One region of the Kitasatospora sp. NPDC096204 genome, then DNA from elsewhere that is predicted to be linked to it. Evidence: predicted binding sites of a transcription regulator. Region 1 holds the regulator's gene; each other region holds the start of a gene.

What was found. Region 1 encodes HrcA, which represses chaperone genes, less so after heat shock. Its sites were predicted from a motif close to TTNGCACTCNGNNNNNCNGAGTGCNAA; they were not measured.
Region 2: a site for HrcA is predicted at 1,709-1,735, ahead of groL (chaperonin GroEL). Genes of this name have one in related genera too.
Region 3: a site for HrcA is predicted at 1,188-1,214, ahead of groES (co-chaperone GroES). Genes of this name have one in related genera too.

The regions. Positions count from the first base shown of each region.
Region 1 covers NZ_JBIWFT010000021.1:127,893-131,168, forward strand. Annotated here, with positions in the region: gene dnaJ (molecular chaperone DnaJ) at 1-706, opposite strand, end outside; gene hrcA (heat-inducible transcriptional repressor HrcA) at 782-1,816, opposite strand; gene htpX (zinc metalloprotease HtpX) at 2,101-3,021, shown strand; gene ACIQ87_RS23545 (hypothetical protein) at 3,123-3,276, shown strand, end outside.
Region 2 covers NZ_JBIWFT010000012.1:73,878-77,153, forward strand. Annotated here, with positions in the region: gene thrC (threonine synthase) at 1-524, shown strand, start outside; gene ACIQ87_RS15545 (MoaD/ThiS family protein) at 552-830, shown strand; gene ACIQ87_RS15550 (cold-shock protein) at 1,365-1,568, shown strand; gene groL (chaperonin GroEL) at 1,892-3,276, shown strand, end outside.
Region 3 covers NZ_JBIWFT010000011.1:218,993-222,268, forward strand. Annotated here, with positions in the region: gene ACIQ87_RS15115 (SAM-dependent methyltransferase) at 1-1,065, opposite strand, end outside; gene groES (co-chaperone GroES) at 1,356-1,661, shown strand; gene groL (chaperonin GroEL) at 1,778-3,276, shown strand, end outside.

The DNA.
Region 1 (3,276 bases):
CCTCGCCGGCCAGCTGGATCCGGGTGCCGTTGTCGACACCGGCCGGGATCTTGACGGTCAGGGTGCGGCGGGCGCGCACGCGGCCGTCGCCGGCGCACTCCGGGCACGGGGTCGGCACGACGGTGCCGAAGCCCTGGCACTGCGGGCAGGGGCGGGAGGTCATGACCTGGCCCAGGAAGGACCGGGTGACCTGGGAGACCTCGCCCTTGCCGCGGCACATGTCACAGGTCTGCGCCGAGGTGCCGGGGGCCGCGCCCTCGCCACTGCAGGTGGTGCAGGTGACGGCCGTGTCGACCTGGAGCTCCTTGGTGGTGCCGAAGGCGGCCTCCTCCAGGGTGATCTCCAGCCGGATCATGGCGTCCTGGCCGCGGCGGGTGCGCGAGCGCGGGCCGCGCTGGCCGGCCGCGGCGCCGAAGAAGGCGTCCATGATGTCGGAGAAGCCGAAGCCCGCCGCGCCGGCACCGAAGCCGCCCGCACCGCCGCCGCCCGGGGACAGCGGGTCCCCGCCGAGGTCGTAGACCTGACGCTTCTGCGGGTCGGAGAGCACCTCGTAGGCGGCGTTGATCTCCTTGAACCGCTCCTGCGTCTTCGGGTCCGGGTTGACGTCCGGGTGCAGTTCGCGTGCCAGGCGCCGGAACGCCTTCTTGATCTCGTCCTGCCCCGCATCCCGTCGGACGCCGAGTACCGCGTAGTAGTCCGTGGCCACCAAATGCTCCGCTTGTTCCGCCTGTAGTAGTGCTGCGACTGGACGTCGCCGTCGGAGGCCCGACGGCGACCCTTGCTAGGACTCGGCCAGGATCTGGCCCACGTACCGCGCCACCGCTCGCACCGCCCCCATTGTGCCCGGGTAGTCCATCCGGGTCGGACCGATCACACCCAGTTTCGCCACGCTCTCGTCGCCCGAACCGTAGCCGACCGAAACGACCGAGGTGGAATTCAGCCCCTCGTAGGCGATCTCCCGCCCGATCCGGACCGTCATCCCGGCGTCCGCGGTCTCACCCAGGAGACGGAGCAGGACGACCTGCTCCTCCAGGGCCTCCAGCACCGGCTGGATGGTGAGCGGGAAGTCGTGCCCGAAGCGGGTCAGGTTGGCCGTGCCGGCCAGCATGATCCGCTCCTCGTTCTGCTCGGCGAGCGTCTCGAACAGTGTCGCCAGGACCGTGCTGACGGTCGGCCGGTCGTCCTGCTCGAACTGCGCCGGCAGCTCCTCCAGCAGCCCGGGGACCTCCGGGAGGCGCCGGCCGACGGCTCTCGCGTTGATCCGGGCCCGCAGGTCCGCCAGCACCGTCTCGCCGACCGGGCCCGGGCAGTCGACCATCCGCTGCTCGACCCGGCCGGTGTTGGTGATCAGCACCAGCATCACCTTGGCCGGGGCCAGCGCCACCAGCTCGATGTGCCGGACGGTGGAGCGCGTCAGCGACGGGTACTGCACCACCGCGACCTGCCGGGTGAGCTGGGCGAGCAGCCGCACGGTGCGGGCGACCACGTCGTCCAGGTCCACCGCGCCGTCCAGGAAGTGCCGGATGGCCCGGCGCTCGGGGGCGGTCATCGGCTTGATCTCGGCGAGCTTGTCGACGAAGAGGCGGTACCCCTTGTCGGTGGGGATCCGGCCGGCGCTGGTGTGCGGCTGGTGGATGTAGCCGTCCTCCTCCAGCGCCGCCATGTCGTTGCGGACGGTCGCCGGGGAGACCCCGAGGTTGTGCCGCTCCACCAGGGCCTTGGAGCCGACCGGCTCCTCGGTGCCCACGTAGTCCTGCACGATCGCGCGGAGCACCGCGAGCTTGCGTTCGTCCAGCTGGCGGACCTCACCGGCCATGGGGCACGCACCTCCGTCCTCGCACGTCGTCCGACCGTGTCCCTCGCTGCGGGCCGTTCCGGGGCCCTCGGCCTTGGCACTCTGAACGTACGAGTGCCAGAACCGTACCTGCCAGTGTACGGCCCGGGTCCTGTGGCAGGAACGGCCCGACCGGGGTGATCCTCCCCGCAGTTCCGGACACGGCCCGCGGGGCCCCGCCGGTTCGATCCTCCCGGCGCCGGAGTGGTGCCGGGAGGCCGTCCGGGTGGCAGCATCGAAAGCGACGGCGAACGGAGGAGCAAGCGATGTCGAGCTCGGGCCAGCACACCCGTTTCGCGCCCGACCGCGGCCTGACCAGCCGCATGGTCGCGACGATGTTCGTGATCGGGCTGCTGTACGTCGGTTTCACCGGCCTGCTGATCGCGCTGCTGCGCGGCGCCTGGCCACTGATCGTCCTGATCTCCGGCGGGCTGTTCGTGGCCCAGTTCTGGTTCAGCGACAAGATCACCGAACGGGCGATGGGCGCCCGCCAGGTGTCCCCGGAGCAGTTCCCCCAGCTGCACGGCACCGTCGACCGGCTCTGCGCCCTCGCCGACATGCCCAAGCCCCGGGTGGCGGTCGCCGACAGCGACATGCCGAACGCCTTCGCCACCGGCCGCAACCCGCAGAACGCGGTGGTCTGCGTGACCACCGGGCTGCTGCGCCGGCTGGAGCCGGAGGAACTGGAGGGCGTCCTCGCCCACGAGCTGTCGCACGTCGCCCACCGGGACGTCGCGGTGATGACGATCGCCGGCTTCCTCGGCGTCCTCGCCGGGGCGATGACCCGGATCGCCGTGTACGGCGGGTTCATGGGCGGCGGACGCAACAACAACGACCAGAACGCGGCCATCCTGGCGCTGATCATCCCGCTGGTGTCGATCGTCGTCTACGCGATCAGCTTCCTGCTCACCCGGCTGCTGTCCCGCTACCGCGAACTGGCCGCGGACCGGGCCGCCGCCCAGCTCACCGGGCGGCCCAGCGCCCTGGCCTCGGCGCTCACCAAGGTGACCGGGCAGATCGCGGCCATCCCCAGCAAGGACCTGCGCCAGGCGCAGCCGTACAACGCCTTCTACTTCGCCCCCGCGCTGAGCGCCCGGGAGACCGCCTCGCAGCTGTTCTCCACCCACCCGACGCTGGAGAAGCGGCTGGAGCAGCTGGCGAGGATCTCCGGGCAGCTCGGGCAGTGAGCCCGTTCTGTCCGGCCCCGTCCCGACCCGCCCCGACCCGACCCATCCCAGCCGATTCCGTCCCAGCCGATTCCGTCCCGTTCCGTCCCGAAAGGACCGCCGTGGGATTCCTGGACACCCTGTTCGGCCGCTCCAAGCCCGTCAAGCCCGACCTCGACCAGCTGTTCGGCGTGCCGTCCGCCGCGCTCACCCTGGAGGCCGGGGCCGGGTTCACCCCCACCGGGCTCGGCTCGGTCTGCTTCGCCGCCGTCGAGG
Region 2 (3,276 bases), on a different contig from region 1:
TCGCCTCGGGCTCCCAGCTGACGAAGATCGACAAGGGTCTCCAGGAGCTGATCAAGCTGGGGCTGGTCGAGGACCGGCCGTACCGGATCTTCGGCGCCCAGGCCGAGGGCTGCTCGCCGGTGTCGGCCGCGTTCAAGGCCGGCCGGGACGTGATCAAGCCGGTCAAGCCGGACACCATCGCCAAGTCGCTGGCGATCGGCAACCCGGCCGACGGCCCGTACGTGCTGGACATCGCCCGCCGCACCGGTGGCGCGGTGGAGGACGTCACGGACGCCGAGGTCGTGGCGGCGATCCGGCTGCTGGCGCGGACCGAGGGGATCTTCGCCGAGACCGCGGGCGGGGTGACCGTCGGCGTGCTGAAGAAGCTGGTCGAGACCGGGCAGCTGGACCCGTCGAAGGAGACCGTCGCGATCAACACCGGCGACGGCCTGAAGACCCTGGACGCCGTCTCCGACGCCGGGATGACCGCCGTCATCCGCCCGACGCTGGACTCGTTCCGCGCCGCCGGCCTCGTGTCCGCCTGAACCACCCGCCCCCCGCAAGGAGAAGTCATGAGCGCCAACGTCCGCATCCCCACCATCCTGCGCACCTACACCTCCGGCGCCGCAGAGGTGACCGCCGAGGGCGCCACCCTGGCCGAGGTCGTCGCCGACCTGGAGAAGAACCACGCGGGCATCTCGGCCCGCATCCTGGACGACACGGGCAAGCTGCGCCGCTTCGTGAACGTGTACGTGAACGACGACGACGTGCGCTTCGCCGAGGGCCTGGCGACCGAGATCGGGGACGGCGCCAGCATCTCGATCATCCCGGCGGTGGCCGGCGGCTGCTGAGCCCGCAGGAGAACCCGCGGTCGCCCGCGCGTACGGAATTCCACTGTCCGTATGCGCGGGCGACCGCTCGCATTCCTGCGGGAATATTTCCGGGTCGAGTCGGAGTAGAGTGTCGCTCGGCTGGGAACAGAGTTTCCCTTTCGGCCCCGCAGTGCTCGGCCCGGGGCGTCCGGCCGATGAGACCGGCTCGTGAAACCTGTCAGGCGGATGTCAGAATTCCCGCAGGCATTTGGGTAATTCGTCCGCTATGTCCGGCGTGAAATGCCGAGAACATCCCGATTCGGTCCGTCCTGTCCCCTGACGCCATGTCGGAATTACCGGCGGTTGGCCCTGTTGCAGAGGGCGTCGATCCGGATACATTCAGCGGCGGTCGACGCAATCACCCGCTCGCCGGAAGCCGCCTGGCGTCCTGTGCGGAGGGCTGCGGCGTGCACGGCTGCGCCCAGGGGGGGTTCCCCGGGCCGGCCTTCAACCAATCCGGGCCCGCGACCTGCGGGCGCGTGAAGGGCCAGCACAGCACTAGGGGAGTTCGGAATGGCTCAGGGCACCGTCAAGTGGTTCAACGCGGAGAAGGGCTACGGCTTCATCGCGGTCGACGGTGGTGCGGACGTCTTCGTCCACTACAGCGCGATCCAGATGGACGGCTACCGCACCCTCGAGGAGGGCCAGCGGGTCGAGTTCGAGATCTCCCAGGGACAGAAGGGCCCGCAGGCGGACATGGTCCGCGCGGCGGTCTGACCTCTTCCGACCCCAGGAGCTCGGCGCGGCCCCACGGCTGGTGACCTCTCGCTTCTCGACGGGCCCGTGCGACGTGTGTCGCACGGGCCCGTCGGCGTTCCCGGGCGGCTCCCGCGGCGGCTCGCGGATTGCCGATTGGGCTTGCACTCGACCACCCGGAGTGCTAATCATTGGCGTTAGCACTCACAGTGTGAGAGTGACAGCGGACCGGGTCGGTGAGGCCCCCGGGAGCGGCAGGGGAATGGACCTCCGCGCACCAGGGCCGTCCGTCGCGGGCACCCCTTGGTCCGAGCAGTCGACCGTGTCCCGGAGGACCACTTCTGATGGCCAAGATCATCGCCTTTGATGAGGAAGCTCGCCGCGGCCTTGAGCGTGGCATGAACCAGCTCGCCGACGCAGTGAAGGTCACGCTCGGCCCCAAGGGTCGCAACGTCGTGCTGGAGAAGAAGTGGGGCGCCCCCACGATCACCAACGACGGTGTCTCCATCGCCAAGGAGATCGAGCTCGAGGACCCGTACGAGAAGATCGGTGCGGAGCTCGTCAAGGAGGTCGCCAAGAAGACGGACGACGTCGCGGGTGACGGCACCACCACCGCCACCGTGCTCGCCCAGGCCCTGGTTCGCGAGGGTCTGCGCAACGTCGCCGCCGGCGCCAACCCGATGGCCCTGAAGCGCGGCATCGAGAAGGCCGTCGCGGCCGTCTCCGACCAGCTGCTGGCCCAGGCCAAGGACGTGGAGACCAAGGAGCAGATCGCCTCCACCGCCTCCATCTCCGCCGCCGACACCCAGATCGGCGAGCTGATCGCCGAGGCCATGGACAAGGTCGGCAAGGAAGGCGTCATCACCGTCGAGGAGAGCAACACCTTCGGCCTGGAGCTCGAGCTCACCGAGGGCATGCGCTTCGACAAGGGCTACATCTCCGCCTACTTCGCCACCGACCTGGAGCGCATGGAGGCGACGTTCGAGGACCCGTACATCCTCATCGCCAACTCCAAGATCGGCTCGGTCAAGGACCTGCTCCCGCTGCTGGAGAAGGTCATGCAGAGCGGCAAGCCGCTCGTCATCATCGCCGAGGACGTCGAGGGCGAGGCCCTGTCGACCCTGGTTGTGAACAAGATCCGTGGCACCTTCAAGTCCGTCGCCGTCAAGGCCCCGGGCTTCGGTGACCGCCGCAAGGCCATGCTCGGCGACATCGCCATCCTCACCGGTGGCACCGTCATCTCCGAGGAGGTCGGCCTGAAGCTGGAGAGCGCCGGCATCGACCTGCTGGGCACCGCCCGCAAGGTGGTCATCACCAAGGACGAGACCACCATCGTCGACGGTGGCGGCGACAGCGAGCAGGTCGCGGGCCGCGTGAACCAGATCCGCGCCGAGATCGAGAACAGCGACTCGGACTACGACCGCGAGAAGCTCCAGGAGCGCCTCGCCAAGCTGGCCGGCGGCGTGGCCGTCATCAAGGCCGGCGCGGCCACCGAGGTGGAGCTCAAGGAGCGCAAGCACCGCATCGAGGACGCCGTCCGCAACGCCAAGGCCGCCGTCGAGGAGGGCATCGTCGCCGGTGGTGGCGTCGCCCTGCTGCAGGCCGGTGTCGCCTTCGACAAGCTGGAGCTGGACGGCGACGAGGCCACTGGTGCCAACATCGTCAAGGTCGCGCTGGAGGCCCCGATCAAGCAGATCGCGACCAACGCCGGCCTGGAGGGTGGCGTCGT
Region 3 (3,276 bases), on a different contig from region 1:
CTCCGGGGTGATCGCCATCCCGCGCTTCTTGATCACCACCGTGCCGACCGCGCGCTCGCGCAGCAGTGCCTTCAGCTTCTTGATGTTGAACGGCAGCACGTCGGTGAGCTCGAAGGCGTGCGCGTACGGGGTGGCGACCAGCTCGTCCGAGGTCAGGTAGGCGATCTTCGGGTCGATCAGCCGGCCGCCCACCTGCCCGGCCACCTCGGCCACCAGGTGGGCCCGGATCACCGCGCCGTCCGGCTCGTACAGGTAGCGCCCGACCGGGCCGGCCGGCGGGTCGGGCAGGTCGCCGCCGGTCAGGCTGGCGCCCTGCGGCAGCAGGGTGGCGCGGTGCGGGCTCGCGGCCCCGGTGCCGAACCAGAGCACCGCCTCCTTGACGTCGCCGTGGTCGGAGACCCACTCGGCCTCGGCGTCCTCGGGCACGGCCTCGTGCGGGATGCCCGGGGCCACCTTCAGCGCGCCGATCGGGGTCCGCCGGCCCGCCTCGATCGCCCAGGAGAGCGGCGGGGCGTACGCCTCCGGGTCGAACACCCGGCCGCGCGAGGTGCGCCGGGCCGGGTCGGTGAACACCGCGTCGTAGCCGGTGACGTAGACCTCGGCGACGTCCGCGCAGCGCACCTCGACCAGCTCGGCCAGGCCCAGCGCGGCGGCGTTGGCCGCGGTGGCGGCGCAGGCCGCCGGGTCCTTGTCGACGGCCAGCACCTCGATGCCCGCCCGGGCCAGCGCCAGCACGTCGCCGCCGATGCCGCAGCACAGGTCGGCCAGCCGCCGTACGCCGAGGTCGGCGAACCGCCGCGCCCGCCACTCGGCGACGCTGCGCCGGGTGGACTGCTCGACGCCGTTGGGCGTGAAGTACATCAGGTCGGCGTCCGCCCCGAACTTCGCCCGCGCCCGCTGCCGCAGCCGCGCCTGCCCGAACGCCGCCGACACCAGCTCCGCCGGGTGCTCCCGCCGCAGGCGCGTCGCCAGCGCCAGTTCCTCCTCGGGGGTGAACTCGCGCAGCTCGGCGAGCAGGGCCTGGCCCTCGGGGGTCAGCAGCGGCTGGAGGTTCTCGGTGTCCACGGGGCCATTCTCGCCGGTCGGGCGGGGAGGGACGCGACCACGAGGCCCACGGCGGGGGCGGGCCGCACCGCACACGAGTGCGGCCACTCACCCTGTGGAACCGGGGGCCCCAGGGCGCGTCGTTGGCACTCTGGTTGACTGAGTGCTAACACGGCCCTATGGTCGTCCTTGGCACTCCCCACCAGGAGAGTGCTAACGCGACGACGCGTGTCTGACCCCCGCGACGGCAGACCCGCAGGATCGCCCCTACCCGTTAGAAAACCCCGTAATCTCCGAAGGGGAGCTCGGACGTGACCACCAGCAGCAAGGTTGCCATCAAGCCGCTCGAGGACCGCATCGTGGTCCAGCCGCTCGACGCCGAGACCACCACGGCCTCCGGCCTGGTTATCCCGGACACCGCCAAGGAGAAGCCCCAGGAGGGCGTCGTTCTGGCCGTCGGCCCGGGCCGCTTCGAGGACGGCCAGCGTCTGCCGCTCGACGTCGCCGTGGGTGACATCGTCCTGTACTCGAAGTACGGCGGCACCGAGGTGAAGTACCAGGGCGAGGAGTACCTGGTGCTCTCCGCCCGCGACGTTCTCGCGATCATCGAGAAGTAAGACGTCCCGACCCGCCCCGGATCCGTGTCCTCCGTGACAGTGGCCCGGGGCGTGGTTGTTGGTTCACGTAGTTCGGCGGCCGGTGGGCCGGCCGCAGCCCCGAGGGAATAGGGAACATGGCGAAGATCCTGCAGTTCGACGAGGACGCCCGCCGCTCGCTGGAGCGCGGTGTCAACAAGCTGGCCGACACCGTCAAGGTGACCATCGGCCCCAAGGGCCGCAACGTCGTCATCGACAAGAAGTTCGGCGCCCCGACCATCACCAACGACGGTGTCACCATCGCCCGTGAGGTCGAGCTGGACGACCCGTACGAGAACCTTGGCGCGCAGCTCGTCAAGGAGGTCGCCACCAAGACCAACGACGTCGCGGGTGACGGCACCACCACCGCCACCGTGCTGGCCCAGGCCCTGGTCAACGAGGGTCTGCGCAACGTCGCCGCCGGTGCCGGCCCGGCCGCCCTGAAGAAGGGCATCGACAAGGCCGTCGCCGCCGTCTCCGAGCACCTGCTGTCCATCGCCCGCGAGATCGAGGGCAAGGACGACGTCGCCGCCGTCGCGTCCCTCTCCGCGCAGGACACCCAGGTCGGCGAGCTGATCGCCGAGGCGATCGACAAGGTCGGCAAGGACGGTGTCATCACCGTCGAGGAGTCGAACACCTTCGGCGTGGAGCTGGACTTCACCGAGGGCATGCAGTTCGACAAGGGCTACCTGTCGCCGTACTTCGTCACCGACGCGGAGCGGCAGGAGGCGGTCCTGGAGGACCCGTACATCCTGATCAACCAGGGCAAGATCTCCTCCATCCAGGAGCTGCTGCCGCTGCTGGAGAAGATCCTCCAGGGCGGTGCCTCCAAGCCGCTGCTGATCATCGCCGAGGACGTCGACGGCGAGGCGCTGTCGACCCTGGTCGTGAACAAGATCCGTGGCACCTTCAACGCCGTCGCCGTCAAGGCCCCGGGCTTCGGCGACCGCCGCAAGGCGATCCTCGGCGACCTGGCCGTCCTGACCGGTGGCCAGGTCATCTCCGAGGAGGTCGGCCTCAAGCTCGACCAGGTCGGCCTGGACGTGCTGGGCACCGCCCGCCGCGTGACCATCACCAAGGACGAGACCACGGTCGTCGACGGTGCCGGTGACGCCGAGGCCGTGGCCGGCCGCGTCGCCCAGATCAAGGGCGAGATCGCCGCGACCGACTCCGACTGGGACCGCGAGAAGCTGCAGGAGCGCCTGGCCAAGCTGGCCGGCGGCGTCTGCGTCATCAAGGTCGGCGCCGCCACCGAGGTGGAGCTGAAGGAGCGCAAGCACCGCCTGGAGGACGCCATCTCGGCGACCCGCGCCGCGGTCGAGGAGGGCATCGTCGCCGGTGGTGGCGCCTCCCTGGTCCACGCCGCCAAGGTGCTGGAGGACGGCCTGGGCCTGTCGGGCGACGAGGCCACCGGTGTCGCCGTGGTCCGCAAGGCGCTGCACGAGCCGCTGCGCTGGATCGCCCAGAACGCCGGCCTGGAGGGTTACGTCATCACCTCCAAGGTCTCCGAGCTGGAGGCCGGCCAGGGCTACAACGCCGCCACCGGCGAGTACGGCGACCTGGTGAAGGCCGGCGTCATCGACCCGGTCAAGGTCAC